One region of the Actinomadura luteofluorescens genome, then DNA from elsewhere that is predicted to be linked to it. Evidence: riboswitches for the same ligand, from Rfam matches in the RefSeq annotation. Region 1 holds a riboswitch; each other region holds the start of a gene.

Region 1 (7,585 bases):
CGCCGCAGCAGGCGCGGGGACGTCGTCAGCAGGTACAGCAGGCACAGGGCTCCGGCCACGCCGAGCGCGCCCACGAGCGTGCCCCACAGCACGTCGTCGCGCTTGGCGTGGCCGAGCTCGTGCCCGACGATGGACTCGACCTGGGCGGGCGGCGACTTCAGAAGCGTGTCGTAGAGGACGATGCGGCGCGTGGAGCCGAACCCCGACACGTAGGCGTTCAGCGACGTCGTGCGGCGGGAGGCGTCCGCGACGAGGACGTCCTTGACGGGCACGCCGTCCCGCCGGGCCATCGCCAGCAGGTCGCTTCGCAGCGGCCCCGCCGGCAGCGAGTGGAACTTGTTGAACACCGGCTCCACGGCGAGCGGGTAGACGAACGAGGCGAAGACGACGAGGACGAACCCGCCCGCGGCGGCGCCGGTCCACCAGTAGCGCGGGAAGCGGCGTGTGAGGGTGAAGAGGAGCAGCAGGGCGATCGTGTAGATGACCCACGTGAGGGCGAGGGACTTCGCCTGGTCGACGAGCCACGAGGGCCAGCTCTGCGTGGACAGCCCGTACCGGCGCAGCACGGACTCGCCCCAGACGTCGAACGGGAGCCCCGCGACGCGCAGCAGCGTGGTCAGGGCCATGGTCCCGAGGATGATCCGAAGCGGCCGGCGGCGGGTCTTCGCGGTGGCCCAGCCGAGGAACCGGGCGCCCAGCGGCGTGAGGCCCAGGACCAGGATCAGGGCGAGGCCGACGAGGAGCCCGGTGTAGGCGGGCGGGTTGACGGCCGAGTCGAACGCGCGGGAGCGGGCGATCTCGGCGGGGGTGAAGTCCAGCGCGGGATCGGGTGTCACGCGGCCGCCGGGGACGTGCCCGGGCAGCGGGTTCCACGGCGTGGTCTTCGCGAGGACGGTCGCGACCCCGGCGAAGAGCACGGCGGCGCTGACGGCGGCGGCGATCCGGGGCCGCCGCGCGGGGGCGGCGCCGGGCGTCCGGGCGGCGGCGCCCTCGGCCCGTCCCTCGTCGGTCTCCGCCTCGCTCATGCGAGCTCCTCCTTCACGTAGTCGCGCCACAGTGCGGTGAAGCGCTCCCGGGTGAGGCCGAGCACGTCGCGCAGCGCCGCGGCCTCCGGGGCGCGCCCGGCGGCCCGGTAGAGCCGCACCAGCGCCGCCTCACCGTACCGGTCGGCGACCATCCGGCAGGCGAGCCAGGCCTCCTGGTAGGCCTGGGAGAGGCGGGGGGAGCCGCCGGCGAAGGCGTCGGCGGCGGGGAGCGCGGACGGCGCGCGCCCGGCGGAGACCTCGCGGTGCAGCTCGCCCGCCGCCGTCCGGGTGCTGATCTTGACGCGCCGGTAGCCGACGTAGTCCGCGAAGCCCTCGATCAGCCACAGCGGGGTGCGCCGGTCGCGGGCGCCGCCGGTGGCGACGTGGGTCAGCTCGTGGGTGAGCACGACGTCGCGGCCGAGCTCGTTGAGGCGGCCGAAGGTGCCGGGGGAGACGATGACGCGGTCCTCGCCGTGGCCGGCCCCGGCGGCGGGCGCCACGGTGGCGAGCGCGGCGATCTGGCCGAGGCTCTGCCCGGGGCCGGCGAGCGCGGAGGCGAGGGTCGCGTCGGCGGGGACGAGCGCGACGACCCGCTGCGCCCACGCCTTGCCGACCACGGACGTGACGACCGGGACGGCGGCGTCCAGCCGTTCGGCGATGCCGCCGAGGCCGGCGCCGTCGCCGATGACGAGGCCGGAGCGCCCCCTGACCACCGCCAGGGGGCCGCAGTCCCAGATGTCGGTGTCGTCGGCGAGGCCGCGGGACGTCCCGTCGCCGACGATCGTCCACGTCCCGGCCCGGGGGGCCAGCGTGAGGTAGCGGGTGCGGGCCACGTCGCCCCGGTCGAAGCCGCGCAGCCGGTAGCGCACCTCGACGCGGACGACGGCGGTCGCGCCGTCCATGGCCTCGGTGTCGACGAGGCGCTCCCGCCAGCCTTCCAGGGGAAGCTTCCGGAGGTTCCCGTACACGCGGGACTGGGCGTCCTGGAAGGCGGCGGGGGCGCTGCCCACCGTGGCGAGGAACGCCATGCGGTCGCCGTCGCGGACGGCGCGGGCGCGGTTGGCGAGCACGGCGGCGGCCGTGTCCGGGCTGAACGTCCCGGCGGCCGGGGAGGTGGGGGCTCCGGAGCCCGGCGCCCCGCCGCCGGAGCGCGAGCCGGCCAGGCCGGCGCCCCCGGCGAGGAGGACGGCGGCCCCGCCCGCGCCGAGGGCGAGGACCCTGCGCCGCGTCACGGGGGCGTCCTGCCCGGGGCCTTCCTCCATGGGCGCGATCCTATGCAGGACGCGGGGCGGTGGGCGCCGTCACGACCGGTAGTCCGGGTAGCCGTAGCCGACGACGACGTCTGTGGAACGTTCCTTCACACGGACGGCGTTGTCGGCGTTGCCCTCGACGGTCTCGATCGTGCCGTCGTCGACCTTCTCGACCACCATGCCGACGTGCTCGATGTCGTCGACGGACTCGCCGCCGTCCCAGGCGAAGAAGACGATCGCGCCGGGCCTCGGCTCGGTGCCCCAGCGGCCGTGCTCCTGGAACCAGCGGGCGTGGGCGACGGTCCAGGCATCGCTGCCGACCTGCTCGCTGAAGCCGATCTGCTCGCCCACCCAGGAGACGAACATGTCGCACCAGTTCGCGTCGCCGTAGCCGTCGAGGGAGCCGCCGTCGCGCGCGAGCGTCTCCCGCGCGCGGGACGTGGTCATATACCACTCCTGGAACTTGGTCTCGCCGCCGCCGTCCTCCTCGATGCCCACCTGCGAGCGGGCGAGCCTGATGGCCTGCGCGGCGGTGGGCCGCGACTTCGCGGCGGCCTTCTCGGAGGTCTTCGCCCGCGGCTGCTCGGGACGGGCGTCCCTCTTGGCGGCCGGGGCCTTCGAGGCGGTGGGTTTGGGCGCCTTCCCGGACGCGGGCCCGGACGTGCGCCCGGACGTGCGCCCGGACGGGGCGCCGCGCGCCGTCAGGCCGGGGGCCAGGTCGGCGGCGGCGGAGCTCACCGGGGTGGAACCGAACGGCAGGACCGACGCGTTCGCGGTGGCCGCGGCGGTGCCGAGCACGGCGGCGCCGACGACGACGCCGCCGGTCGTCCGCCATGCGAGGGACAGGGAGTTCGGCTTGCGGTGCCTGCCGGGGGTCTTCTTGCAGTGCGCGCGTGGCACGGGGGGATCTCCTCGACTTCCATGCCGCCTACCGGGTTAGCTGACGGGTTCGGGCGTGGAAGCCGCCCTACGGCCCGCGAAGGCAGGCCGATTCACCCCGAAAGGACGCAGTGGGTCCCCGGTTCCGCGACGGGCCGCGCACAGGGGCACGGCGGTCCGCGGACTCGGCGGTGACGCGCCCGAGAGCGGGCACGCCGGTTCGGATGGGAATCTCGGCGGGCGATGGCGCCCGCGGAGTAAAGGGGGGTGGGGGCGTGACCGCGTGGCGGCCACGCCCCAGGTAACGCTGCGGGATTCACTCCTTGTCTTCCAGACGCCTACCGGGTTAGCTGACGGGTTCGGGCGTGGAAGTGGCCCTACGGCGGCTCTCACCGGACTGCCGGGAGAGACGCGCCGATTCACCCCGGGTGCCGGAATGCCCGTCCGGAGAGGTTCTCCGGACTCCGGCGGTGTGGGTCCCCGGCTCCGCGCTGAGGCGGATTCGGCGCTGCCGCTGCGATCCTGGGGGCGAGATGGGGCCCGGCGCGGGACCTGTCTCCCGCGTGCGAACGAGCGGCGCCTGATGTTGTGGGCGGACGGCGTCCCGTCTCCGGGGACCGCCCGGGGCCTGCCCCGTGTACGCCACCGCGGCTGCGCGCTCAGCGCCATGCACGCTGCGGGCGTGCGCCCGGTGGACGGGGTCGGCCTGGTCTGCTTCGAGACCGTGCGGCGCCTTCGGGCGCCGCGGGACGGCACGTGGGGCGTGCCGCCCTGGGGGGAGCGGCGCGTGGCTCGCGCCGCCGTCACGCGGGTGCTGGATGCGCCGCGTGGGGCCGGGGCGCCTGGTGGGCGCCGCGGGGCCACGGCGTCTGGAGGGCGCCGTGAGTGGTGACAACGTACCAAAACCCCAAAAGAAGGCAAACCCCCCCAAAATCAACAACGGACCAGGTCAAGCCTGGTCCGTTGTCGACGAGGGTCCGTCAAGCCCGCCCGAGGGGGACCGTCAGGGCCGTGTGTCAGGGGCGTCCGGCGCCGTAGTAGTTGCTCAGGTAGTAGCCGGAGGTGATGTCGGCGATCCTGACGACGTCGCCGGTGTGCGGGGCGTGGATCATCTTGCCGCCGCCCACGTAGAGGCCGACGTGGCCGAGGTTGCTGAAGAACACCAGGTCGCCCGGCTGCAGGTTCTCCTTGGCCACCCGCTTGGTCGCGGCGTACTGCGAGTTGGTGGTGCGGGTGATGCCGACGCCCGCGGCGGCCCAGGACTTCATGGTCAGGCCGGAGCAGTCGTAGGAGCTCGGCCCCTCGGCGCCGTAGGAGTAGGGCTTGCCGAGCTGCGCGTAGGCGAAGTCGAGCGCCGAGCGCGCCGGCCCGCTCGCCGGGCCGTTGTAGGTGCCGCCGGTGTTGCCGCCACCGCCCGGGGTCTTGGTCGTGCCCCCGCCGAGCCGGCGCACGAGCGACTTCTGCTTCTGCACCTGCTTGTCGAGTTCCTGCTTCTGCTTCTTCAGCTCGTCCTGCTTCGACTTCACCTCGTCGTAGGCGGACTTCGCCTGAGCCTGCTCCCGGCGGAGCCGCTGGGCGGTCGCGAGGAACTGGGTGAGCTGGGAGCTGCGCTCCTGCGACAGGTGCGAGAAGACGGCCGCCTGGTCGAGGATCGACTGCGGGTCGTTGCTGCCCACGAAGCCGGTGACGTCGGTCGAGTCACCGTTCTTGTAGGCGGTGGCCGCCATCGTAGCGATCTTGGACCGCTGCTCCTCGAAGCTGGCCTGCTCCTGCTTGCTCGCCTTGGTCGCCGAGTCGAACTTCTTCTTGGCGACCTTGAGCTTCTCGCGGTTCTGGTTGAACTGCTCGACCTTCTGGTCCATCTTCTCGTTGAGCTTGTCGAGCGTCTTCTGGGCCTGCGCCCGGGTCGGCTTGGGCTCGGCGTGCGCCACCACCGGGGAGCAGGTCAGGGAGACCGTCACGGTCAGGCCGGCGACGGCCGCCAGGCGACGGGAGACGCCTCTGCCCGCAGAGCCTGCCCTGCGGCCAGGCCGCTGCGCCGGTGCCCCGATGTGATCATTGGCCACGGTCAGTTTCGCCCCTCTCGTCCACGACGTCAGCGGACGACACTAGCGAGGGGCAACAGCCGTCACAACCGATTCATCACTCTTTGATTGACATCTATGGATATTGTCCACTTTTAGTGACGCCATGATCACGTACGGCGAGGCTTGCCTTATCGGAGCCTTATGGGAGCCTTAGGAACGGCCCAGCCTCCGCAGCAGCAGAGAGGACGGGCACGGGCGCGCGCTGGCGCGCCGCGCGGCGTCGGCGACCTCCCGGTCCGACGACACCACGACCACCGACCGGCCCGGCGGCTCGGCCCGCACGAGCTCGCCGATCAGCTCGTCCGCCGTCTGGCCCGGGCGACTGAACAGCACCCGCACCCCGCGCGGCGCCGCGATGGCGACCGGCGCCTCCAGCTCCGCGCCGTCGAACACGCACGTCACCTCGGCGCGTGTCTGCGCGGCCAGCCCGCCGAGCCCCGACAGCAGCCGGCTGCGCTGGTCGGCGAGCGGCAGCTCCCCGTACCCGGTCTTCGTGACGTTGTAGCCGTCCACCACCAGGTGAACCTGCGGAAGCGTCAGCAGCCGGTCCAGCAGCTGCGGATCGCTGTCGGACAGCGCCCGGCCGGGCAGCGCGCGGTGCGCCAGCCGGTCCGGCTCCAGCCCGCCGACCGCGTCGGCGGGGCGGCCGATGGTGGAGGGCAGGGCCAGCTCCCGGCGGACGCCCTGCGCCGCGTCGACGAGCGCGTCCAGCAGCATCCGCAGCCGCACGTCGTCGACGTTGCGCCCCTCGCGCGCGGCCCGCTTGGCGGCCTCCGCCGCCTCCTCCGCCCGTGCGGCCCGGGCGCGCAACCTGCGCAGCTCCTTCTCCGACGCGGCGGTCGACTCGCGCGCGGCGGCGAGCTCGCGATCGGCCTCCGCCGCGACCGCGTGGGCGTGCTCCTCCGCGGCCCGGTACCGGGTGCGCGCGTCGTGCAGCTTGCGGCGCAGCTCCGAGACCTCGGTCTTGGTCTCGCGCAACTCGGCGCGCAGCTTGGCCAGCTCGGCGCCGCGGGCGTCGCGGGTCGCGGCCAGCTCGGCCTTCAGCGCGGCGACGCGGCGCTCGGCCTCCTGCTCCTCCGAGGCGGTCGCCGAGCGCGCCAGCTCCTCGCGCGCCGACTCCACCAGCGCGGTCCAGCCCTCCGGGCGCAGCAGGTAGGCCAGCACCGCGACGCGCACCGGGTCGGCCGCGGGCGGGACGTTCCCGTCCTCGACCGCCTCCACCAGGTCGGCCTGTGCCTCCCGCAGCGGCACGGCGACCCGGCGCCGGAACTCCCCGTCCTTCTCCAGCACCGCCGCGATGTGCTGGCCCGCGAGCCTGGCGCGCTTGCGGCGCTCGAACCGGGCGAACCGGCGCAGCGGCACGGGGACCTCGTCCGGGGGCAGCGACCCGATCAGCTCGGCGGCGACCTCCACCACGCCCTGCCGCACCGCCTCGGGCAGCGGGCGGGTCGGCTTCTGCGCGGGCGCCCCGTCGCCGGGGGTCGCTCCGGGACCGCTGTCGATGACCCCGCTCCTTCCGGGCTGCGCCGCCGGTGGGCTGTGTGTTCCCGAGCGCAACCCGCCCTAACCAGGGCGGACGTGCGATCGGACGGATCGCGCCCGGCCCTCGGCGGGATGCCTCCCGCCCGTCCTCGCGGCCCCCGCCCGGCGGGACGTCCCGGCGCCCCCCAACCCTAGCGGCCCGAAGTTCTGTCGGTGGGGTCCTCTACGGTCGCGCACATGACGGCTGCGCACGGTGTCCAAGGGCGCGGGGTCCAGGGGCGCGGAGCCCCGGGGGACGGCGTTCAGGGGCACGGCGTCCAGGGCACCCTGGACGACCTCGGCACTCCGCTCCGCGACGTCACCTTCGTGGTGGTCGACCTGGAGACCACCGGCGGCTCGGCGGCCGACTCGGCCATCACCGAGATCGGCGCGGTGAAGGTGCGCGGCGGAGAGGAACTCGGCGAACTCGGCACGCTGGTCGACCCGGGCGGTCCGGTCCCGCCGTTCATCACCGCGCTCACCGGCATCACCACGGCGATGGTGACGGCCGCGCCGCGGATCGAGTCGGTGCTGCCGGCGTTCCTGGAGTTCGCGCGCGGCTGCGTCCTCGTCGCGCACAACGCCTCGTTCGACATCGGCTTCCTCAAGGCCGCGTGCGCCGCCAACGGCTACGCCTGGCCCGCGTTCGCGGTCGTCGACACCGTCGACCTGGCGCGGCGCGTGCTGTCGCGCGACGAGGTTCCCAACTGCAAGCTCGGCACGCTGGCCCGCTTCTTCCGGACGTCCAACGAGCCGACGCACCGGGCCCTCGCCGACGCCCGCGCCACCGTGGAGGTGCTGCACGGCCTGATCGAGCGGCTCG
Region 2 (7,585 bases), 3.6 Mb from region 1:
CGAGGAGCCGCTGCTCACCGAGAAGTGGGACCTCATCGGGTTCGGCACGGAACTCGGCACCGCCTACTCCGAGCTGGTCGACCCGATCGAGCAGCGCCGCCGCCTCACCGAGCAGTCGCTGCTCGCCGCGGGCGGCGACCCCGAGGCCATGCAGCTGGACGAGGACTTCCTGCGCGCCCTGGAGTACGCGATGCCCCCGACGGGCGGGATGGGCGCCGGCATCGACCGCATGATCATGGCGTTCACCGGCAAGGGGATCCGCGACACGATCCTGTTCCCGCTGGTCAAGCCCGAATGACGACCGGAAGCTCGCGCAACCCCCGCAACACGAGGTTGTCGCGGTAGACGAGGTCGCCGGCGGCGAGGGCCACGTCGCGCTCGAACAGCTTGCCGAGCGCGACGCGGCCCTCCAGCCGGGCCAGCGGCGCGCCGAGGCAGAAGTGGACGCCGTGCCCGAACGACAGGTGCTTCGGCGTCTCGCGTCCCTCGGAGTAGCGGAGCAGGTCCAGCCGGTCGGGGTCGTCGAAGAACGCCGGGTCGCGGTTGGCGGCGCCCGTCAGTAGAAGGACGAGCTTCCCGCGCTCGATGAGCGTGCCGTTCAGATCGACGTCCTCCAGCGCCGACCGTAGGGTCAGCTGCACCGGTGGGTCGAAGCGCAGCAGCTCCTCCACCGCCGCCTGGACGTTCCCACGCCGCTCCCGAAACAGCCGCAACTGCGCGGGATCGCGGAGCAGCGCCAGCGCGCCGTTCCCGATGAGGTTCACGGTCGTCTCATGGCCCGCGACGAGCAGCAGGATGCAGGTCGCCAGCAGTTCCTGCTCCGACAGGACGTCTCCGCCGTCAGAGACGCCCACAAGGGCGCTCAGGAGGTCGTCGCGCGGCTCGGCCCGGCGCTTGGCGGCCAGCGCCCGGAAGTACTCCGCGAACTCGTCGCGCGCCGCGTCCCGCTGGGCGATCTCCGCCTCCGGCAGCAGGAAGTCGGGGTCCAGGCCGCGCGCGAGGCTGTCCGACCAGCCCTTGAACAGGTCGCGATCCTCGGCGGGCACGCCGAGCATCTCGCTGATCACGATGACGGGCAGCGGGTAGGCCAGCGTCGCGATCAGGTCGACCTCGCCGGAGACGGGCTCCAGGAGCGCGTCGACGAGCTCCTCGACCCGGGGCCGCAGCCGCTCCACGAGGCGCGGCGTGAACGCCTTGCTGACGAGCCGGCGCAGCCGCGTGTGGTCGGGCGGATCCATGGTCAGGAACGACCGGTGCCGCCCCTGCACCTCGCGCCACACGCCGCCTCCCGACGGACGGTGCCCGAACCGAGGGTCGCGCAGGACGCGCTCGCACAGCTCGTAGGACGCGGTGACGCGCAGACCGACGTCCGTGCGGTGCAGGCTCCGCCCGCCCGCTCCGAGCGTCCGGTAGTGGGCGTACGGGTCGGCGCGGAACGCCGGGTCGCCCGGATCGAAGCCGAGTACCGCGGTCGCCCCGGCCCGTACCGCCTGGCCCGTCCTGTCCTCCATGCCTCAAGCGGACCCGAATCTGAGACGGGATGTCAACAGCGCCGGCAGCGGGACGCTAAGCGCTTTCTCGTATCACCAGGTCGGGCCGCTGGACGACCTGGCGGTGCTGGTGGGACTTGCCCTCGCCGATCTCGGCCATCGCCAGCTCGGCGGCCTCCCAGCCGAGCTCGCGGCGCGGCTGGCGGACGGTGGTGAGCGGCACGGCGGCGCTCGCCGCGAGCTCGATGTCGTCGTAGCCGACCACGGCGATGTCCTCGGGGACGCGGACGCCGAGCCGGATCAGCTCGTTGATCAGGCCGATCGCGAGCAGGTCGTTGGCGCAGAACACGCCGTCGGGCACCGGCGACATGGCCATGATCTCGTGTGCCGCGGCCTGCCCCTCCGTGGGGCTCAGGGCCTCCTTGACCAGGACCGGGGGCTTGCCGAGGCCCGCCTCGACGATCGTGCGGGCGGCCCCGTCGCGGCGTTCCACGCAGGGCTGCGGCTCGGGGGTCCCGGTCACGAACGCGATGCGCTCCCGTCCGATGCCGAGCAGGTACGCGGCGGCGGCCTCACCGCCCGCCACATGGTCGACCCGGGCGGAGCACACGTCGGAGGCGTCCCGGTCGATCAGCACCACGCTCATGCCCGCGGCGCGCAGCCGGGAGATGTCGCGGGGACCGATCCCGACCGGGATGACCAGGGCCCCGGCGGCCTGCTGGTCGGCGAGCAGTTCCAGCAGGCGGCGCTCCTTTTCGGCGGAGTGGTCGCTGGACAGCCACAGGGCGTCGTGGCCCGCCGCGTTGAGCGCGGCCTCGGCGCCCCGTGCGACGTCGGTCGCGTACGGGTTGGCGAGGTCTTCGACGAGGACGCCGAACGCCCGGCGCGGCTGGTCGCCGAACTCGCCCGCGGTCCGCTCGGGGCCCGTGCGGAGCCGTCGCGCGGACTCGTTGCGCACGAATCCGAGCTCCTCGATCGCCGCGCGGACACGGTCACGGGTAGCTTCGGCCACGAGATCTGGCCGGTTTAGGACATTCGAAACGGTCCCAACTGAGACTCCAGCACGCCTCGCGACCTCACGAATACTGGTCTGTGGCAACTCGCTCCTCGTCCCGCTCCATGGGCGTTTTCCCAGGTAGTGGAGTTTGGCATGGCGGGGCGCCGAATGCACGGTCACACATGGTGAGCGAACGGGCACGCAGCGCTCTTGACCGGCGCTTGACGGGCCGGATCCGGCCGCCTAGCGTTCCGAGCCGAAGCGTAGCTTGAAACGATTCACGATCTTCGTTCACCGCGAGGACCGGTGGGTTCGGCGAGAAGGGGCGGGCGGATGGCTGGCGATCACATCCCGTCTCCCTCGGCAGGCCAACGAGTGAATCGTCACCCGGAGTTCCCCCGTACACCCCCGCAATCGGCCATGCGGCCACCTCCGGCCAAGCGCGCGAGACAGAAAAGGAACTCGATGATCTAAGTCCGGAAGGGTCCGGACCCGGCAACCCAACGCGCGTACAGATCGAGGCGCCCAACCCGTGCCTGTGCAGCGGACGGCTGCATCCCCGCGGTCATCACCACGGACGAGGGAGGACGGAGTGGAAACAGCCACACTCGCACGTCGTGGCACCGACGATTTCGGGCTGAGCGAGGAAGAGATCCGGCTGCTCGCCCAGATCGCCAGCGGTGTCACCGCCGATGTGGCGGCACGCAAGCTGGAACTGAGCGCTCGGACCTTGCGGCGCCGGCTGCGGACGATCTGCGACCGGCTGGAGGTCAACACCCCTATCGAGGCCGTGGTGTGGGCGGCCCGGAGGCAGCTCATCTAGCGATGCACCCCCGACGCTCGCCAGGGGACGGCGAGCGTCATCCGGAGAAACGGCGGCTCATCCGAATTCCGTCCGACCCCGCAGCGGCGGCGCCCGCGCCCTGGCAGGTAGGTCCCTGCAGAAGGCGTCGCCGCGGACGGCGTTCGGGCCTGACAGGCCCACCCGGCCCGCCCGTTTTCCGGTGATCTTTGCCCCATGACGGCCTCGTCCGGCGGGCCCGGGTCAGCTCATCTCAGCGTGACGGATGGAACGGCGAGATCGGTCAGCATGACGCGTCCGCCGGCCGCCCCGCGGGCAGACCGGCGCATTCCAGCAGCCCAGGGCGGCGCTGTCCGCCTCCGAGACCGCCGACGACCGGCTTGATAGAGCGCGCGTCAGGCGCGGCGACGCAGTGCCTAGGCGACCCGGACGCCGCCGGCGAAGGGGCGTCCGTCCATGGAGGCGATCTTCACGACGTCCCCGGTGTGCGGGGCGTGCAGCATCTTGCCGCCGCCGACGTAGATCCCCATGTGGTGCAGGTCGGAGTAGAAGAAGACGAGATCGCCCGGCTGCAGGTCGCTGCGCGACACGTGCGTTCCGGCGTTCCACTGGCTGCCGGTGTAGTGCGGCAGGTTGATGCCGACCTGCTTGTAGGCCCACATCGTGAGGCCGGAGCAGTCGAACGTGGTCGGACCGGCGGCGCCCCACACGTACGGGCGGCCGATCTTGCTCATCGCGTACCGGAGCGCCTGCGCGGCCTTGCCCGTGCCGATGACGGGGAGCTTGGCCAGCTGGGTGGGGTCCTTGTCGACGAGCTTGCCGCGGATCTTCTCGTAGGCATCGGTGATCTTCGTGCGCTGCGAGTCGAGTTGCGTCTTCAGGTCCTTGACCTGCTTGGCGCGGGTCTCGGCCGACTTGCGGGCCCGCTGGGCGGACTGCATGGCCTGCATCAGCCCGAGCACCTGGGTGCTGTCCTGCTTGGCGAAGTAGTGGAGGGTCGCCGCCTGGTCGAGGATGGACTGCGGGTCCTGGGAGGCGACGAACGAGACCGCGGGGTCGGAGCCGCCCTGCATGTAGCTCGTCGCCGCGAGGGATCCGACCTTCTGGCGGAGCGCCTCCAGCGTCTTCTCCTGGCGCTTGGCGTTCTCCGTGGCGACCTTGGCGGCGCGCTGCGACTGCGCGAGCCTGACCTTCAGCCCGTTGTACTGCTCGGTGAGCTGCTCCAGCTGGTCGGCGAGCTTGAGCGCCTTGGTCCTCAGCTCCTTGGCGGAGGGCTCGGGGTCGGCGTGCGCGACGGCGATCGCCTGCGGGGCGATCGCGTGCGGAGCGGCCGAAACGACGGCGAGCGCGCCGACCACGAAGGCCGCACGCCCACGGAAGCGTGAAAGGGAAGCATGCCGCGATCGCTTCACGAATACTCCTCTCCTCAGCCGCCTACCGGGTTAGCTGACGGGTTGGGGCCGGAGCAGCCCGTCCGCGTCCGCGGGCGAACCGATCGCCCGCGACTGCGGATTCACCCCTCACGGTCGTCGCTCAGGGCGAACCCCCGAAACGCTCCGAAAGTGGGTCCCCGGCTCCTCGGGCAGCTGGTTGCGACCCGTGGGACTCGGCGGAATCGGCCCCCGTCCTGCGGTGGGCCGACGTCAGCGATGGACACTAACGGACCCCGCATTGGATGCCAACCAGAACATGCGAATTCGCAGGTCGCGCGGCGCGGTGAACGAGAGAACGAGGAGGGCGCCGCCTGGCGGGTCGCGGCGTTCGATAATCTCGCCTGTTTGTGGAAGTCGTGATCCGGCGTGCCCGTACCGCCGACGTCCAGGAGATCCGCAGGCTCGTCGACCTGTACGCCGGGTCGGGGCGACGCCTGCTCAAGAAGACGACGGTCAAGCTGTACGAGGACGTCCAGGAGTTCTGGGTCGCCGAGGACATCCAGCACGGGACGCCCGGGCCGGTCATCGGCTGCGGTGCCCTGCACGTCATGTGGGAGGACCTCGCGGAGGTCCGTTCGGTCGCGGTGGACAAGGGATGCGGGGGACGGGGGATCGGGCACCGGATCGTGACCCGCCTCCTGGAGAACGCGCGTGAACTCGGCGTGCGAAGGGTGTTCTGCCTTACCTTCGAGGTGGAGTTCTTCGCCCGCCACGGCTTCGAGCAGATCCTTGGGACTCCGGTGGCGCCAGAGGTGTACGAGGAACTTCTCCGCTCCTACGACGAAGGCGTGGCAGAGTTCTTGGACCTCGACCGGGTCAAGCCGAATACGTTGGGCAACACCCGGATGTTGCTTCGCCTGGAGGACTGACTCAAATGCCCGATTCCCCCCACCGCGGGCGGCCTTACCAGCCCCAGCAGGGGCAGGGTTCCTACGGCCCGCCGCCTCCGTACCAAGGTTCTCAGTGGCAGCAACCACAGCAGCAGTCGTCCCAGCAGCAGTGGGACCAGCAGCCCCAGCAGCAATGGCAGCCGCAACAGCAGCAGTGGGACCAGCAGCCCGCCTACGACGACTACAACAACTCCTACGACGACGGCGGTGACTTGGCCCTGGCGCCGATCCACCGCAGGGCGGGCGCACGAATCGTCGACAACGCGCTCGTCGCGGTCTTCGGGTTCGCTCTCGTCCTGCCGGTGACGATCGGCGCGTTCGGTCTGGGCAAGCCCGGCAGCAAGACGGAGGACGAGGGCGGCGTCTGGAACTGGCCCATCATCTTCACCCTCTTCTGCGTCCTGTCCGTGCTGCCGTTCATCTATGAGGCCGTGCAGCTGTCGATGTGGGGCCGGACGCTGGGGAAGCGCGTTCTGGGCCTGGGCGTCGTTCAGGCGCGGCCTGCGGGCACCCCCATCACCACGACCCAGGCTGTCTGGCGTGCCGGCATCACCCACGTCGGTTACCAGCTCGGCGTTTTCTTCTTCCTCGTCTTGGCGGTGATGGTGTGGGACTACGCCGCGTACGGGATGGTGCTGGTCTGGGCGGGCGCGCTGATGGCCTACCTGTGGGCGATCTGGGACCAGCCTCTGCATCAGTCGCTGCACGATCGCTTCGCCGGCACGCTCGTCATTGACGAGCGGGTCGGATATGACGAGTCCGAGTACTCCGAGTACCCGGGCTAAGGCCACGATGGCGGCATCGCTCGCCGAGCCGGGGCAGAGGCTCCTGGCGCGCGTCGTGGACACGCTCGTCGTCGGCGTCCCCGTCGTCCTCGTCGTCCGCGAACTGGTACCCGGGCACACGGCGGACGTCATGGCTCCGTCCGCCGTGGCCGGATGCATGCTTCTGTACGAGGCGATCCAGCTCGCCCTCTGGGGCCGGACGCTGGGCAAGCGCGTCGCGGGCATCGAGGTGGTCGCGGCGACGCCTCAGGAGGCGCCTGAAGCGGCGCCACGGGGGGCTGGGGGAGCGGGCGGAGCGGGCGAGAACGCCGGGCTCGGCAACGAGTCGGCCTTCCCCGTGTCGGTGCCGGGGTTCGTGCCCGTGGCGGCTCCTGAGCCCGCGAAGGCCCCGGCCCCTGAGGAGGCTGAGGTCGTGGACGCGTCCACGCGGCCGGACGTTCTGCACTGCGTTCTGCGGGCCGCCGTCTATTCGGTGCCGATCGGGCTGCGTCCGATTCCCGTTCTCGGTCTGCTCGCGAGCATCTTCTGGGTCGTGAACGCCGGGGCCATGTTCGAGGGCGTTCGCCGCCAGGCCGTTCATGACAGGCTCGCCGGGACGCTCGTGGTAAAACGCCCGCGGCCCGAATCCTCGGCCTTCTGAGGCCCTCTCCGCCGCACCGGGAGGTGCTCGCGGGGTCCGATAACACCCGTCCGATACCGCGCACTCGCGTGCGCGGCCGGGCGCGTGCCCAGGTCCACTCGCATGTGCCATACATGTTTTCGTCGAGATGGCCGCTGTTTCCGGACGTCCGAGGTGCCGGCGGCATATGCCCGCTCGTTCCGGTTACGGTCCTGAAACCGGTGGGATGTGTCTCGTCCCGGACGTCCCCTCCGCTTTGACAGTTCCCTCCGAAGCTGTTGCTGTGACCGGAACGGACTCGCTTGTTGACCGCCGTGGACTTACTCCGGATGGCACGCTCCCGCACTTGGAACGGACCTTTCGTGCGGCATGCCGGTGGCGGGAGCGCAGCCGGAGGTCGACGGCCCTCCGGGGTCGGGCGCCGTGCCGAAGAACTGGAGTGCGCGGTTGGAATGTGTCCAAATCTCCCGATTTCGCGTGGCGGCGCTCGGGGCGGGCGCATCCACGTCCTGAGCAGGGCGCGGACTTCTCGCGTCCGCCCCCGGCAACAGATTTCGCGGCCGGGGCGC
Region 3 (7,585 bases), 4.4 Mb from region 1:
ACGCGGCCGCGGCGATCGCGACGTTGACGTAGAGGCACCAGCGCCAGTCGGCGTACTGGGTGAGCGCGCCGCCGAGCAGCAGGCCGACCGCCGCGCCGCTGCTGGCCACGGCGCCGTACACGCCGAACGCCTTCGCGCGCTCCTTGGGTTCGGTGAAGGTCACCGCCAGCAGGGACAGGGCGGTCGGGGCGAGGAGCGCGGCGAACGCCCCCTGCAGGGCGCGCCCGGCCACGAGGACCCCGAAGCCCGGGGCGGCCCCGGCGATCATCGAGGCGATCGCGAATCCGGCCAGCCCGGCCAGGAAGCTGCGGCGCCGCCCGACCAGGTCGGCGATCCGGCCGCCGAGCAGGAGCAGCCCGGCGAAGGAGAGGGTGTAGGCGGTGATCACCCACTGCCGGTCGGCGTCGCCGAAGCCGAGCGCGTGCTGGGCCGTCGGCAGCGCGATGTTCACGATCGTGGCGTCGAGCGCGATCATCAGCTGCGCGACGGCGATGACGACCAGCGCCGCCCAGCGCCGGTTCGGGGTGCCCGCGGACGGGCCGGACGCGGTCCGCGCCGTGATGGCGGTCATGGAACCCACCTCCCAATAAATGAAGGATTCTCCTCCGGATAATAACTGGAGGCTTCTCCTCCGTCTAGAGGTGACCTTGCCCTCCCTGGGAGGTTTCAGTAGCTTTGCCCCTTCAAGGCGTCTGCCAGGCGTTTTGTCCCACTCCGGTGGGGCGGGGTGCCATCCCCGTGCGCCAAGGCCCGAGACCCCTCATCGATCGGGCCCCACATCGTCAGAGCCGCTGTCTTCCAGCGGCACCCGCCGAGTCCGCCGTGGCGCGGAGCCGGGGACCCAACCCGCACTGGGGTGAATCGGCCTGTTCTCGGGCCGTAGGGCGACTTCCACGTCCGAACCCGTCAGCTAACCCGGTAGGCGGCACATGGAAGCAAGGAGCCCCCCTTGAAAGGCAAGCAGAGCAAGCGGTCGCGCGTCCTCCGGCCCGGCCCCTGGGCCACGGTCACGCTGACAGGTCTCGCCGTCTTCGGCGTGACGGCGGCAGTGCCGACGACCTTGCAGCACGCGTCCACCGAGAACGTCGCCGCCGTCCAGACCGTGCCGCAGCAGCGGACCGCGGGGCAGCAGGCCGCGCCGCGGAGGGCGGCACCGCAGGAGCAGGTCAGGGCCCAGGCCGAGGTCCTGAAGGAGTTCAAGGCACCGGCGAAGGCCGAGCCGTCCACGAAGACCAAGACCAAGACCAAGAAGCTGGCCGCCGAGCCCGTGTCGGACGAGCGGTCCAAGGTCATCAAGCGGGCCGAGACCTGGCATCCGCACTCCGACGAGCGGGTCCCCTACAGCCAGACGAGCACGCACAACGGCTACCGCACCGACTGCTCGGGCTTCGTGTCCATGGCGCTCGGCCTGCCCGAGCCCGGGACGAACACCGTCGGCCTCACCTCGTCCCGGTACACCGAACGCATCGAGATGTCCGAGCTGAAGAAGGGCGACCTCGTCATGGACGCCCTCGGCAGCAACACCACGCGGCACGTCGTCATCTTCGAGAAGTGGGCCGACAAGGAGCACTCGTCGTACTGGGCCTACGAGCAGCGCGGCCGGTACGGAACCGACCACCGGACGCTCGACTACGGGCTGTCCTCGGACGACGAGTACAAGGCGTACCGGCCGACGTCCCTCAAGTAGGCCGGCAGGAGATGCCCGGCATCGGCTCAACGCCGGTGCCGGGCGGAACGGGCCGAGGAGCGGGACAGGTCAGACCGAGCGGACGGCCCGCAGGGACTCCTTCAGGGAACCGAGGGTCGAGAAGACGGCCGTGGGTTCGTAGCCGCAGTGGGCCATGCAGTTGGCGCAGCGGGAATCGCGTCCCCGTCCGTAGGAGTCCCAGTCGGTCTCGTCCAGGAGTTCCTGGTAGGTCTGCGCGTAGCCGTCCGACATCAGGTAGCAGGGACGCTGCCAGCCGAAGAGCGAGTAGGACGGGATCGCCCAGGCCGTGCAGGGGAAGTCGACCTTGCCTTCCAGGAAGTCCAGGAACAGGGGCGAGTGGTTGAAGCGCCACCGCTTGCGGTTGCCGTCCCCGAACGCCTTGCGGAACAGCTCCCGCGTCTCCTGGACGCCGAGGAAGTGGTCCTGGTCGGGCGCCTTGTCGTAGGCGTAGCCGGGCGAGATCATCATCTCGTCGACCCGGAGGTCGTCGTTGAGGTAGTTCATGACGTCGATGACGGTCTGCGGCGTGTCCGTATTGAAGATCGTCGTGTTGGTCGTGACGCGGAACCCGCGCCGCTTGCATTCCTTGACGGCCGCGACGGCCTCGTCGAACACTCCCTCCTTGCAGACGGACTCGTCGTGGCGTTCCCGCAGGCCGTCGATGTGCACCGCCCAGGCGAAGTACGGCGACGGCGTGAACTTGTCGAGCTTCTTGGGGATGAGCAAGGCGTTCGTGCACAGGAAGACGAACTTCTTGCGCCGGACGAGCTCCTTCACCAGCTCGTCGATTTGCGGGTGCATGAGCGGCTCGCCGCCCGCGATGGAGACCATCGGCGCCCCGCACTCCTCGATGGCGGCGAGGGCCTGCTCGACCGGCATGCGTTTCTTCAGCACGTCGTGCGGGTGCTGGATCTTCCCGCAGCCGGCGCAGGCGAGGTTGCAGGCGAACAGGGGTTCCAGCTCGACGATGAGCGGGAACTTCTCCCGGCCGCGCAGCTTGTTGCGCAGGATGTAGCCCCCGATGCGAAGGCTCTGGCGGAGCGGCATGCTCATGGTGTCCGGACCTCCTTGTGCAGGGTGGACCCGGTGGCCTTCACCGGACCGCGCGCCCGCCTCACGCCGCACCGTCCAGGTAGCGGCCGAGGGCGCTCACGGGGAAGACCAGCCGGTACAGGTGGTAGTTGATGTAGAAGTCGCCGGGGAAGCCGGTGCCGGTGAACAGGTCCTCGTCCCAGGTGCCGTCCGGGCGCTGGTGCTCGACGAGCCACCGCACGCCCGCCTCCACGGCCGGGGTGCGCTCGCCCGCGGCCAGCAGCGCCAGCAGCGCCCAGGCCGTCTGCGACGGGGTGGACTCCCCACGCCCGATCCACGCGGGGTCGTCGTAGGAGCGCAGGTCCTCGCCCCAGCCGCCGTCCGGGTTCTGGTGGTCCTCCAGCCAGACGACGGCGCGCCGGATCGCGGGCTTGCCGGGGCCGACCCCGGCCGCGACCAGCGCGGGCACCACGCCGCCCGTCCCGTAGACGTGGTTCGCGCCCCAGCGCCCGAACCACGAGCCGTCCGCCTCCTGCGCCCTGAGCAGCCACACGACGGCACGCCTGACCACGGCCGACTCCGCGAGGCCCTCCTTCGACAGCGCCTCGACGACATGGGCGGTGACGTCGGCGGACGGCGGGTCGATGACGGCGCCGAAGTCGCAGAAGGGCAGCTTCGTGCACAGCTCGCGGGTGTTGTCGGCGTCGAAGGCGCCGAAGCCGCCGTCGCGCGACGCCATCCCCTCCAGCCAGCGGACGGCCCGCCTGATCGGCTCCTCAGCCTCCGGTAAGGCGACCCTGCGCAGCGCGAGGATCGCCTCGGCGGTGTCGTCGGTGTCGGGGTAGACGTCGTTGTCGAACTCGAACGCCCAGCCGCCCGGCGGGACGTCCGGCCGCTTCACCGCCCAGTCCCCCGGACCGCGGACCTCCTCACCGGCTACCCACTCGGCGGCCCGCAGCAGGGCGGGGTGGTCGGCGGCCACGCCCGCGTCGGCGAGCGCGTTCATGGCGAGCACCGTGTCCCAGACGGGCGACTGGCACGCCTCGAGGCGACGTCCCCTCCCGTCGCGGATCGTGAAGCGTTCGAGCCCGTCCAGGCCCCGCCTGATGACCGGATGGTCGAGGCCGTAGCCGAGTTCGTGCAGCGCCATCAGCGAGTACACCCACGGCGGCTGGATCCCGCCCCAGCAGCCGTCGGCCTCCTGCCTGGCGATGATCCAGTCGGCCGCCCGGCGCAGCGCCGCCCGGCGCAGCGGGCGCACCGGCCGCTTCTCGTACACGTGCAGGACCCGGTCGAGGGCGTTGAACGCGGCCCCCCAGCCCCGGGCGTCCCGGGCCGGCATGACGCCGCGGCGCAGTTCGGGCAGGTCGAACGGCAGCGCCCGGACGGGGCGCAGCGACCCGAGGATCGTCAGCGGGACGATCGTCTGCCGCGCCCAGCACGCCCAGTCGTAGACGTTCAGCGGGACGCGGCTCGGCAGGAGCACCAGCTCGGGCGGCATGACCGGCAGGTCGTCCCAGGACCACTGCCCGAACAGCGCCAGCCAGACGCGGGTGAAGACGCGGCTGCCCTCGATCCCGCCCGCCTCCCGCACGTACGCGGCGGCCCTGCGCATGTGCCCGGCGTCCACCGGGTCGCCGGCGAACCGCAGCGCGACGTACGCCTCGATCGTCGTGGACAGGTCGGCCGGGCCGCCGTGGAAGTTGGCCCACGTGCCGTCGTCGCGCTGCCGCGAGCGGATCCAGCGCGCCGCGTCCTTGGTGTCGGCGTCGGAGCGGATGCCGAGGAACTGGCGGAGCAGCAGGTCCTCGGCGTCCATGGTGACGTTGGTCTCCAGCTCGCCCTTCCACCAGCCCTCGGGCGACTGCAGGCCGAGCAGGTGGTCGCGGGCGGCCTCGACCGCGGCGGCGGCCGCGTCCGTGAGCCCGGACACGTCGGTGGTGGTCATGCGGCGCTTCCCTTCTCCCCGACGCGGCGGGGTCAGTGGTCCCGGGAGGTGACGAACAGCGCGATGTCGCGGAACTCGGCGGCCACGGAACCGTCCATGCCCGAGTCGTCGAGGTGGCGCCCGGCGGCGGCGACGCGGCGGGCGGCCTCGGCGGCGGCCCAGTCGCGCGCGCCCGCCGCCTCGACGAGCCGGGCCATCTCCCGCAGAGCGTCCTCGGACGGCGGCCCGGGGTCGGCGTACAGGGCGGCGAGCCGCCGCGACTCGGGACGCCCGGCGTTCAGCGCGTACACGACCGGCAGCGACTTCTTGCGCGCCCGCAGGTCGGCCAGGACGGGCTTGCCGGTCGTGTCCGGGCTGCCCCAGATGCCGAGCAGGTCGTCGACGAGCTGGAACGCCAGGCCCGTCTCGGCGCCGAACCCGGTGAGGCCGGCGACGAGGCGGGTGGGGCCCTCGGCCAGCATCGCCCCGATCGAGCAGGCGCAGGCGAGCAGCGCGCCCGTCTTGTCCGCCGCCATCGCCAGGCACTCGTCGAGGGCCACGTCGTCGCGCTGCTCGAACCCGATGTCGAGCGCCTGGCCCGTGATGAGCCGCTGCGTGGCGGCGGTCAGCGCGCGCGCAGCCCAGTGGGCGCCGCGCGTCCGCCGCTCCAGGAGCAGGTTCTCCGCCAGCGCCATCAGCGCGTCGCCGCCGAGGATGGCGGCGGACGGGCCGAACACCGTCCACGCGGCGGGACGGTGCCGGCGGGTCCGGTCGCCGTCCATGATGTCGTCGTGCAGCAGCGAGAACGCGTGCACGAACTCGACGGCGACGGCGCCGGGCAGCGCCGTCTCCTCGGACGCGCCGGCGGCCCGCGCGGACAGCAGCGCCAGCGCGGGGCGCAGCGCCTTGCCGCCCGCGGCGGCGGGCTCGCCGTTCTCGTCGGTCCAGCCGAGGTGGTAGGCGACGACGCGGCGGGTCCACGGGTCGAGCCGGTCCGCGGAGGCGCGCATGGCCCGGTCGACCAGGGCGCGGCCGCCGGTGATCGAGGCCGGGACGGCGGTCATCGGCCGCTCACCTCGCCCGGGGCCGTCCGGTCCAGGTGGCGGCGGACGAGCCGGGCCGCGGTCAGCCCGCTGCGCACGGCTCCCTCCATCGTGTCGGGCCAGCCCGTGTCGGTCCACGCGCCGGCGAGGAACAGCCACGGCAGCCGGGTCGCGGACGCGGGACGCAGCGCGCCGCTGCCGGGGCTCTGACGGAACGTCGCGTGCCGTTCCCTCGTCACGAAGAAGTCGGTGACGCGGGCGCGGCGGGCGGCCGGGAACAGCCGCTCCAGTTCGGCGAGGTACACCGCGCGCAGCTCGGCGGTGGAAGCGCCGATCCAGCGGTCGGCCGCCGAGACCGACACCGCCAGGTACTGGCCGCCGCCGGTGAGGCCGCTCACCCCGGTGCGGTCGAACACCCACTGGACGGGCGAGCCGACCGCGGCGGCGAACGGCGGGTCCGCGCCGTCCACCCGCAGGACGGGACGGTCGTAGACGACGTGGACGTTGACGATCGGGCTGGAGCCGAGGCCGCCCCAGCGCGCCCGGTCCGGGGCCGCCTCCTCGGGGACGAGCGCGGCCGCCGCCCGGTGGGGCACGGCGAGGACGACGGCGTCGGCGCCGACCGGGGAGCCGTTCACGACGAGCTTCGGCCCGGCGTCGATCGCCGTCACCTTCGCGTTCAGGTGGATCCGGCCGCCGTCCCGCTCGATCCTGGCCGCCGGGAGCGTGCCGTGCAGGTCGCCGAGCGGGACCGCGGGCACGCCGATGTCGGCGGCGTCCGCGCGGCCGAGGAGCGCGGTCCGGCACACGAACGCGGCGGAACCCAGCGCGGCGCCGTCCAGCCGGGCGTTGAGCGCGGCCGTGACGAACAGCTCCCAGAGCGCCTCGCGCGCCCAGGGGCCCTGGCCGTGCTCGGCGAGCCAGGTGCCCATGCTGATCCGGTCGAGGGACGGGTCGGCCGGGTCGAGGCGGTCGAGCGCCAGCGCCGCGCCGACCGCCCGCAGCCGGTCGGACGGCGCGAGCAGCCGGTACCCGGCGAGCGCGGGCAGCAGGTGCAGCGGCCCCGGGGCCCTGACACGGCGGAGCCGCGCAGTGGGCGCCGCGCGGCGGAAGCGTCCGGAGCGTCCGTCCGGGGCCAGGACGCGGACGTCGAAGCGGTCCTGGACGCGGACACTGTCGAGGGCGTCCAGCCGGGCGAGCAGCCCCCGGTAGGCCGAGCAGCACTTCAGGAAGATGTGCTGCCCGTTGTCGACCGTCAGCCCGTCCCGCGAGAACGAGTGGGTGGCGCCGCCGAGCCGTGGACGCGCCTCGTAGATCGTCGGGCGGGCCCCGGCCTCCTGGAGCGCCAGCGCGGCGGTGACCCCGGCGAGGCCGCCGCCGACGATCGCGACCTCCGCCGGGCCGCCGTCGCGGGCGCTCACCGGTGGATCCCGGCCATCGCCAGGGCGGACACGGTCGCCTTCTCCCAGGCGGGCAGGGACGTCCGCGTCTCCAGGGCGGTCAGCGGGTCGGCCGTGATGCGCCGCAGCAGGTGCCGGTAGATGCCCGCCATCGCGCCCGCGCACGCGGCGCTGCGCCGGTCGAGCATGGGCAGCAGCTTCAGGCCGTCGGCGTACCACCGTCCCGCCCGGTCGGCCTGGAAGCGGATGAGGCTCGCTAAACGCTCGGGGTCGTCGGTCGTCCGTCCCGTCCCGTCGCGCTCCAGGGTGCACCCGAACCGGGCGAGGTCCTTGGCGGGGAGGTAGACGCGGCCGTTCAGCGCGTCCTCCCGGACGTCGCGGAGGATGTTGGTCAGCTGGAGCGCGACGCCGAGCGCGTCGGCGTGCGGCGCGGCCGCGGCGGGGTCGGCCGTCCCGAACACGCCGAGCGACAGGC
Region 4 (7,585 bases), 2.0 Mb from region 1:
GGTGATGAACCTGCTGTCGATCGGCGCCGCCTACGGCGTGCTGGTCGCGGTCGTCCAGTGGGGGTGGCTGGGCGAGGCCTTCGGGTTCCCGACCGCCATGCCGATCACGACCTGGGTGCCGATGATGATGTTCCCGCTCCTGTTCGGCCTGTCCATGGACTACGAGGTCTTCCTGATCTCGCGGGTCCGGGAGGAGTACGAGCGCACCGGCGACACCCGGACGGCCGTCACCCGCGGGCTGGCGCGCACCGCCAAGGTCATCACGGCCGCGGCCGCCATCATGATCGCCGTCTTCGGGACGTCGCTGCTCGGCCCCGACGTGTCGGTCAAGCAGATCGGCCTCGGCATGGCCGTCGCCGTGCTCGTGGACGCCACCATCGTCCGGATGATCCTCGTCCCCGCGGTGATGGAGCTGTGCGGCGGGGCCAACTGGTGGATGCCCGGGCGCCGCAGGCCCGTCCACGCTGGAGAGACCCCCTTGTTGGAGGCGGGTGCTCAGGAGACGTCCGGCACAATGGGGGCGGGACGGAGGTGACCGCGTGTCCGCACTCGGAGGGGCGCTCGAACGCTCCATCATGGACGTGCTCTGGGCGGCGCCCCACCCGCTGCGGATCCGTGAACTGCTGGCCGAGTTGAACGAGAACGCGGACAAGGCGCTGGCCTACAACACCGTGCAGACCGTGGCGGAACGCCTGGCGCAGAAGGGGCTCGTCCGCCGCACGCAGGACGGCACGGCCTTCCGCTACAGCCCGACGCGGCCGCAGGAGGAGTACGCGGTCGAGCTGATGATGGACGCCCTGAGCGAGGCCGCGGACCACGGCGCCATCCTCGCGAGGTTCGCCGAGAGCGTCCCGCCGGAGGACGCCCGGCACCTCCTGGACGCCCTGCGACGGCGTACCGCCGGCGAGGACGCGTGACCGTGATCCTCCTGGTGGCCTGCCTGGCCGGTTCGGTGGTCCTGCTGGGATGCGCGGCGGGTCCCGCCCTGGATCTGCTCCGGCGCTCGGCCGTCGGCCCGGGGACGGCGATCGCCTGCTGGGCGGCCGCCCTCGCCGGGACGACCATCGCGGCGGCGGGGAGCGCGGCGGCGGCGCTGCTCGCGCCGCCGGGCCCGGGCCACGGGTTCCTGTCGCGGCTGCGCGACTGCCTGCCCCATCACGGCCGTCTCGCCACCGTCGCCGCGGCGGTCGCGACCGCCCTCCTCGCCGCCGCGTGCGCCGCCGTCCTCGCCCGCGGCCTGCCGAGGCTCGGCCGGGCCGTGCGCCACCGCCGCCGGCACCGGGAGATGCTGCGGCTGGTCGCCGGCGAGGACCGGCGCCATCCGGACGTCCTCGTCCTCGACCATCCCGTGCCGGTGGCGTACTCGCTGCCGTCCCGGCACCGCGCGATCGTGGTCAGCACCGGGGCGCAGCGGGCGCTCAGCGCCGAGGAGCTCGGCGCCGTCCTGGCGCACGAGCGGGCGCACCTGCGCCAGCGCCACCATGTGCTCCTGCTGGCCCTGGACCTGGTCCACGCCATGCTGCCGTGGCTGCCGACCGTCCGGCGCGCGAAGGCGCGGCTGCCGCTGCTGCTGGAGATGGCCGCGGACGACGCCGCGGTCCGCGTCCACGGCAGGAAACCGCTGGTCGGCGCCCTGTGCCGGCTCTCGGCGGCGCCGACCGGCGCGGGGGCGCTCGGGGCGGCGGGCGCGCCCGCCGCCGGTGCGCTGAGGGAGCGGGTGCTGCGGCTGGAGGGCGCCGCTCCGCCGAGGCCGCGCCGTGCCGTCCGGCTCGCGGCCGGCCTCTTCGTGGTGGCGGCGGTCGTCGCGCCGCTTCTGGCCGGGGCCGCGGCGATCGCCGAGCTGGCCGCCACCTGCTGAGACGGTATGTGGCTTTTGGGGAAATGCTCCGCTTCGGTGGCGAACCGACCGTAAACCTCCTACGCTCCGTAGGAGGTCACGGTCCGACGTCCCCGCCGGGGACGGCCGGCGACCGCGCCGAATCCCGCGGACGGCTCCGTCCGGGGAACCGGGGACCCGATCTTCAGGGGTGAATCCGTCCCGCGCGGACGGAAGGGCGACTCCGGCCCGAACCCGTCAGCTGACCCGGTAGGCGTTACAGGAGAGGACACCGCATGCAGCGACGAGCTGCCGGCCCCCGAACGACAGCCCGCCGCAGGATCCGCACCGGCCGGAACGTCACGGCGTGGACGGCCGCCTTCGCGCTGTCCGCCGGGCTTCTCGCCCCCGCGCCCGCCCACGCCGAGCCCAAGCCGACGCGCAAGCAACTGACCGCGCAGCAGGAGAAGCTCGCCGACGAGGCCGAGAAGCTCAGCGAGCAGTACAACGGGCTGCGCGAGCGCCTCAAGCAGGCCGAGCACGCCGCGAAGACGGCCAGGAGCAGCGCCCTGCGGCAGCAGAAGGCCCTGGACGAGGCGCGCGAGCGCATGGCGAAGATCGCCGCGGACAGCTACAAGAACGGCCCCGCGGACCCGGCCATCGGCTTCGCCTCGGCCTCCGACCCGCAGGCCGTCCTGGACCAGTCGGCCACCCTCAACTACTTCGCCAAGCAGAACGACACCCGCATCACGCAGATGCTCCAGGTGATGCAGGGCGCCGACCGGTCCCGCAAGGCCGCCGAGCAGCGCGCCGCCCAGGTGCGCGCGCTCACCGGCGAGGCGAAGAAGAAGCGCCGGGAACTCCAGGTCAAGCTCAAGAAGGTCGAGAAGCAGCTCGGCACCTTCAACACCGCCGGCTCGCGGCCCGGCTCCATCCCCAACATCAACTCCGGCGGGGCCTCGGCCAAGGCGATGACGGCCGTCCGGGCCGCCCTGGCCCAGCAGGGCGTGCCCTACTCCTGGGGCGGCGGCAACGCGTCCGGCCCGAGCTACGGCACCGCGCAGGGCGCCAACATCAAGGGCTTCGACTGCTCCGGCCTGACCCTGTACGCCTACGCGCAGGTCGGCATCACCCTCGGCCACTACACCGGAAGCCAGTACAACGCCGGCACCCACGTGAGCATGAGCCAGCTCAAGCCCGGCGACCTGGTGTTCTTCCACAGCGACCTGCACCACATGGGCATGTACATCGGCAACGGCAACATGGTCCACGCGCCGCAGACCGGCGACGTCGTCAAGATCGCCCCGATCGCCGGCCGCCCGTTCGCCGGTGGAGTCCGTGTCGCCTGACCCGGTGTCGCGTGTTCCGGGGTCGCGTGTTCCGGGGTCGCGTGTTCCGGTGACCCGCCGGTGACCGCCGGTCACGCTTCGCTACCCTGGTTCCCGGGATGAGCATGCACGTCGGCGGCCTCCCCGGGCGGGGCGGCGCGAACGCGGAACGGCGGGTGGGACGGCTGAGGCGATCTGTGCGCCGGGACGTCCTCTCTCTGGCGTCCGGCCTGCTCGTGCTTCTCGGCCTGCTGGCGATGCACGGCTTCCAGGCCACATCGAGCCCGGCCGGGATGAACGGCGTCCCGCTGACGTCCATGGCCGCCGGGCACGCGGTCCCCGTCACCGAAGCGGTGACGGGGCACCGCCCGCCCCAGGGCGACCGGTCCGGCGACCATCACTCCGACCGCCACCCTGACCATCCCGGCGGCCAGGTCTGCCTGGCCATGCTGACCCTGTTCGCGCTCGCCCTGGCCCTCCTGGCCCTGCGCCTGCGAAGGTCGCCGCCAAGGGCCGTGTCGAGGCCGGCGCGGGTGCGGATCCTGCTGGTCGGACGCCCGCCGCCGAGACCGTCCCTGCACGGGTTGAGCGTGCTGAGGCTGTAGGAGGTCCAGCGGCGCCCGGGATCGGACGCCGCCGCCGACCCCTGATCACAGCACTCGGCACGGAAGGCCTACCACCATGAAGCGAGCGTTCGCGCTCCTCACCGTCCCCGCCCTGGCGATCGCGCTGGCGGCGTGCGGGAACGACGAGGGTTCGACGGGGCACCCGGCGCCCTCGCACTCCATGCCCGGCCACTCGGCGTCGCCGGGCGGCGCGCAGGCCGGACCGCACAACGGCCAGGACGTCATGTTCGCGCAGATGATGATCCCGCATCACCGGCAGGCGGTCGAGATGGCCGGCCTCGCCGCCACCCGCGCCTCGTCGGCGCAGGTGAAGGCCCTGGCCGCCGACATCAAGAAGGCGCAGGAGCCGGAGATCCAGCAGCTCAGCGCGTGGCTGAGGAGCTGGGGCTCCCCGGTCCCCTCGCCCGGCACGTCCGGGATGGGCGGCATGCACCACGGCGGCATGGACGGCATGGACGGCATGATGAGCGAGAAGGACATGAAGGAGCTGGAGGCCGCCAAGGGCAGGGCGTTCGACAAGGCGTTCCTGGAGATGATGATCGAGCATCACGAGGGCGCCGTGGCGATGGCCAGGACCGAGGAGTCCGCCGGGCGGTTCCCGCCGGCCAGGCAGCTGGCCGGAAAGATCATCTCTTCCCAGACCGCCGAGATCGCCAAGATGCGGACCCTGCTGAAGCAGTAGCAGTCCGGCCCCAGGCGGGCGGGGCTCCGGCCCCGCCCGCCTGGTCGGCACCGGGTCAGGGTGGGCGGATCAGGCCGCGCCGGGTGGCGGCGGCTACGGCGGCCGTGCGGGAGTCGACGCCGAGCTTGGCGTAGATGTGCACCAGATGGGTCTTGATCGTGGTCTCGCTCAGGAACAGCCGCCTGCTGATCCCCCGGTTCGAGAGCCCCTCGGCGACCAGCCTCAGCACCTCCAGCTCGCGGGCGGTCAGCGTCGCGGTGGGCGAGCGCATCCGGCCGAGCAGGCGCGAGGCGACGCTCGGCGCGAGCGCGCTGTCTCCGGCGGCGGCCGACCGGATCGCGGTGAACAGCCTGTCCGGGGGCGCGTCCTTGAGCAGGTAGCCGGTGGCGCCGGCCTCGATGGCGGCGAGGATGTCGGAGTCGGTGTCGAACGTGGTCAGCACGAGGACGCGCGGCGCGCCCGCCCCGGCGGCGGTGATCTGGCGGGTGGCCTCGCTGCCGTGCATCCCGGCGCCGAGCTGCAGGTCCATCAGCACGACGTCGGGGGACAGGCGGCGCGCCTCCTCGACCCCCTCCCGTCCCGTCGCCGCCTCGCCGACCAGCGCGAAGCCGGGCTGGTCGGCGAGCATGGCGCGGATCCCGGAGCGCACCACGGGATGGTCGTCCACCAGCAGGATGCGGATCGGCCCGCTCATCGCCGCTCCTCGGCGCCGGGCAGCGGCAGCGTCGCCACCACGGCCGTCCCCTCCCGCGGGGCCGACTCGACGGTGAGCGCGCCGCCCAGCGCGCGGGCGCGGTCGCGCATCGCCCGCAGCCCGTAGCCGGTGCCCGCCCCTCCCTCCGGCCGCCGCCCGCCGCTCGCCGCGGGGTCGAAGCCGCGCCCGTCGTCGAAGACGTCCAGCACCACCATGTCGTCAAGATAGGTCAGGGTGACCCCGACGTTCTCGGCGCCCGAATGCCCGGCGGCGTTCCCCAGGGCCCCCTGGGCGATGCGCAGCAGCGCCACCTCGTAGTCGACCGGGAGTTCGGCGGGAGGCCCGGACACCTGGAAGCGGATGCGGGCGGTGGAACGGGCGTCCGCCGACTCGGTGATCCGGCGCAGCGCGTCGGGCAGGGAGGACCGCTGCAGGGCGGGAGGGGCCAGCTCGCGCACGAAGTTGCGGGCCTCTTCAAGGTTCTCCGCGGCGGCCTGCTCGGCCTCCGCCAGCCGTCCCACCGCGGCGTCGCGGTCGCTGTCGAGGTCGCGGCGGGCGGCGCGCAGCAGCAGGATGATGCTGGACATCCCCTGGGCGAGCGTGTCGTGGATCTCGCGGGCCAGCCGCTCGCGCTCGGTGAGCCGTGCCGCGTCCGCCTCCGCCCTGAGGAGCCTCTCGCGGGTCCGGACCAGGTCCTCGATGAGCCGGCGGCGCTGCTCGCTCTCCCGGTAGAGCGCCCGGTAGGCGAGGGCCATGAGGGTGGCGACCGAGGCGCCGATGCTCGGGCCCAGCACCTCCGCCAGCGTGACCCCGCCGCCGTGCCAGGCCACGGCCCCGATCGCCGCGCCCGTCAGCAGCACCACACCGGGCAGCGCGGCGGGCAGCGGCAGCAGGTGCAGGTAGAGGAAGAACAGCGGGAAGGCCAGCCAGACGAAGTCGGGAGAGGACGCGGCCAGCCCCGCCCAGGAGGCGGTGAGCAGCGCGAGCCACAGCCGCGCGGGAACCGGACGGGCGCGCCGGTCGTGCCCGGCCCAGACCACCCCGCCGACGTAGAGGGCTCCGAGCGCCAGGCCGCCCGCGGCGATCCCCGCCCGCCCGTCGTGCAGCGTGCGCACCAGGGCGATCGCGAGCAGCACCAGGAAGGTGCCGTGCACGGCCCAGCCGAGCAACCGCATCGCGGGCGAGAACAGATCGTTCGGCATTTCTCACTCACAGTAGGCGACGGATCCGCGAGCCGCATCGATCGAAAGGTTGATGTCCCGGCGTCCGGAAGAAGGCGATCCGCCCGTCCCGGCGCACGATGTGCCGGGCGCGGTCCGCCGCGCACGCTGGGAACCGTCGGTTTCGGGATGATGACGTGGAACGGGGGCGCACGGTGTTCGTGGCACTGCGAGACCTGCGGTTCGCCAAGGGGCGGTTCGCGCTGATGGGGTCGGTCGTGCTGCTCATCACGCTGCTGGTGACGATGCTGTCCGGGCTGACGGCCGGCCTCGCGCGCGACAGCGCCTCGGCCATCGAGGACCTCCCCGCCGACCACATCGTGTTCGGCGGGGAGACCTCCTTCGCGGGGAGCCGGATCGACCGGGCGGCGGCGTCGGGCTGGCAGGACGTCGCGGGCGTGAAGGCCGAGCCGCTCGGCGTCTCGATGGGCCGGATGTCCTTCTGCCCGTCCGGGGACCGCGGCGCACCGGCCGCCCTCTTCGGCGTCGCCCCGGGGAACCGGGCGCACCCGCCCGCGCCCGGGCAGATCGTGCTGTCGGCGGAACTGGCCGACAGCACCGGGCTGGCGGCCGGCGACAGGGTCGACGTCCTCGGGCACGGGCTCACCGTGGCCGGCAGGGGCGGCGCGTCGTCCTACAGTCACGCGCCGGTCGCCTGGCTCGACATCGACGACTGGCGCGCCCTCGAACCGGGCGGCGGCGACCGGGCCGCGACCGTCCTGCTGCTGCGCGAGACCGGGCATGCCGATCTCGGCGCGGCCGACCGGCGGCTCGGCACCACCACCCTCGCCCAGGGGGACGCCAAGTCCGCGATCCCGTCGTTCTCCTCCGAGAACGGGTCGCTGCAACTCATGCGGGGGTTCCTGTTCGCCATCTCGGCGCTGGTCATCGGCGCGTTCTTCACGGTCTGGACGATCCAGCGCCGCGGCGACGTGGCCGTGCTGAAGGCGCTCGGCGCGAGCACCGGCTACCTGCTGCGCGACGCGCTCGCCCAGGCCGTCCTGGTGCTGCTGGCCGGGGCCGGGCTCGGCGGCGCGGCCGGCGGGCTCGCGGGGCTGGCGATCGGGGACGGGGTCCCGTTCGTGGTCTCGGCCGCCACCACCGTGCTCCCCGTCGCGGTGATGATCGTGCTCGGGGCGGCCGGCGCCGCGCTGGCCATCCGCAAGATCACCTCTGTCGATCCGCTGACCGCGCTGGGAGCCGCACGATGAGCCTGGCC

What was found. A riboswitch is a leader RNA that binds a small molecule or an ion and turns the genes downstream of it on or off. The one in region 1 is predicted to bind cyclic di-AMP.
Region 2: linked by a shared signal. The riboswitch ahead of BJY14_RS47340 (C40 family peptidase) and the one ahead of BJY14_RS07465 (CHAP domain-containing protein) in region 1 are both predicted to bind cyclic di-AMP.
Region 3: linked by a shared signal. The riboswitch ahead of BJY14_RS28180 (NlpC/P60 family protein) and the one ahead of BJY14_RS07465 (CHAP domain-containing protein) in region 1 are both predicted to bind cyclic di-AMP.
Region 4: linked by a shared signal. The riboswitch ahead of BJY14_RS17040 (NlpC/P60 family protein) and the one ahead of BJY14_RS07465 (CHAP domain-containing protein) in region 1 are both predicted to bind cyclic di-AMP.

Annotation. Positions count from the first base shown of each region.
Region 1 covers NZ_JACCBA010000001.1:1,662,237-1,669,821, reverse strand. The annotation lists gene BJY14_RS07475 (M48 family metallopeptidase) at 1-1,025, opposite strand, end outside; gene BJY14_RS07470 (hypothetical protein) at 1,022-2,287, opposite strand; gene BJY14_RS07465 (CHAP domain-containing protein) at 2,327-3,175, opposite strand; cyclic di-AMP (ydaO/yuaA leader) riboswitch at 3,185-3,324, opposite strand; cyclic di-AMP (ydaO/yuaA leader) riboswitch at 3,475-3,672, opposite strand; gene BJY14_RS46425 (C40 family peptidase) at 4,171-5,115, opposite strand; gene BJY14_RS07455 (NYN domain-containing protein) at 5,392-6,798, opposite strand; gene BJY14_RS07450 (DEDD exonuclease domain-containing protein) at 6,961-7,585, shown strand, end outside.
Region 2 covers NZ_JACCBA010000001.1:5,258,841-5,266,425, forward strand. The annotation lists gene lysX (bifunctional lysylphosphatidylglycerol synthetase/lysine--tRNA ligase LysX) at 1-298, shown strand, start outside; gene BJY14_RS24430 (cytochrome P450) at 285-1,511, opposite strand; gene BJY14_RS24435 (LacI family DNA-binding transcriptional regulator) at 1,567-2,589, opposite strand; gene BJY14_RS24440 (transcriptional regulator) at 3,080-3,310, shown strand; gene BJY14_RS47340 (C40 family peptidase) at 3,706-4,647, opposite strand; cyclic di-AMP (ydaO/yuaA leader) riboswitch at 4,705-4,911, opposite strand; gene BJY14_RS24450 (amino-acid N-acetyltransferase) at 5,070-5,591, shown strand; gene BJY14_RS24455 (RDD family protein) at 5,597-6,397, shown strand; gene BJY14_RS45555 (RDD family protein) at 6,405-7,037, shown strand.
Region 3 covers NZ_JACCBA010000001.1:6,052,419-6,060,003, reverse strand. The annotation lists gene BJY14_RS28185 (MFS transporter) at 1-571, opposite strand, end outside; cyclic di-AMP (ydaO/yuaA leader) riboswitch at 800-940, shown strand; gene BJY14_RS28180 (NlpC/P60 family protein) at 950-1,687, shown strand; gene hpnH (adenosyl-hopene transferase HpnH) at 1,757-2,761, opposite strand; gene shc (squalene--hopene cyclase) at 2,823-4,688, opposite strand; gene BJY14_RS28165 (polyprenyl synthetase family protein) at 4,721-5,731, opposite strand; gene hpnE (hydroxysqualene dehydroxylase HpnE) at 5,728-7,131, opposite strand; gene hpnD (presqualene diphosphate synthase HpnD) at 7,128-7,585, opposite strand, start outside.
Region 4 covers NZ_JACCBA010000001.1:3,696,431-3,704,015, reverse strand. The annotation lists gene BJY14_RS17055 (MMPL family transporter) at 1-535, shown strand, start outside; gene BJY14_RS17050 (BlaI/MecI/CopY family transcriptional regulator) at 540-917, shown strand; gene BJY14_RS45250 (M56 family metallopeptidase) at 914-1,858, shown strand; cyclic di-AMP (ydaO/yuaA leader) riboswitch at 1,964-2,109, shown strand; gene BJY14_RS17040 (NlpC/P60 family protein) at 2,113-3,165, shown strand; gene BJY14_RS17035 (DUF6153 family protein) at 3,264-3,749, shown strand; gene BJY14_RS17030 (DUF305 domain-containing protein) at 3,826-4,452, shown strand; gene BJY14_RS17025 (response regulator) at 4,508-5,146, opposite strand; gene BJY14_RS17020 (sensor histidine kinase) at 5,143-6,348, opposite strand; gene BJY14_RS17015 (FtsX-like permease family protein) at 6,522-7,577, shown strand; gene BJY14_RS17010 (ABC transporter ATP-binding protein) at 7,574-7,585, shown strand, end outside.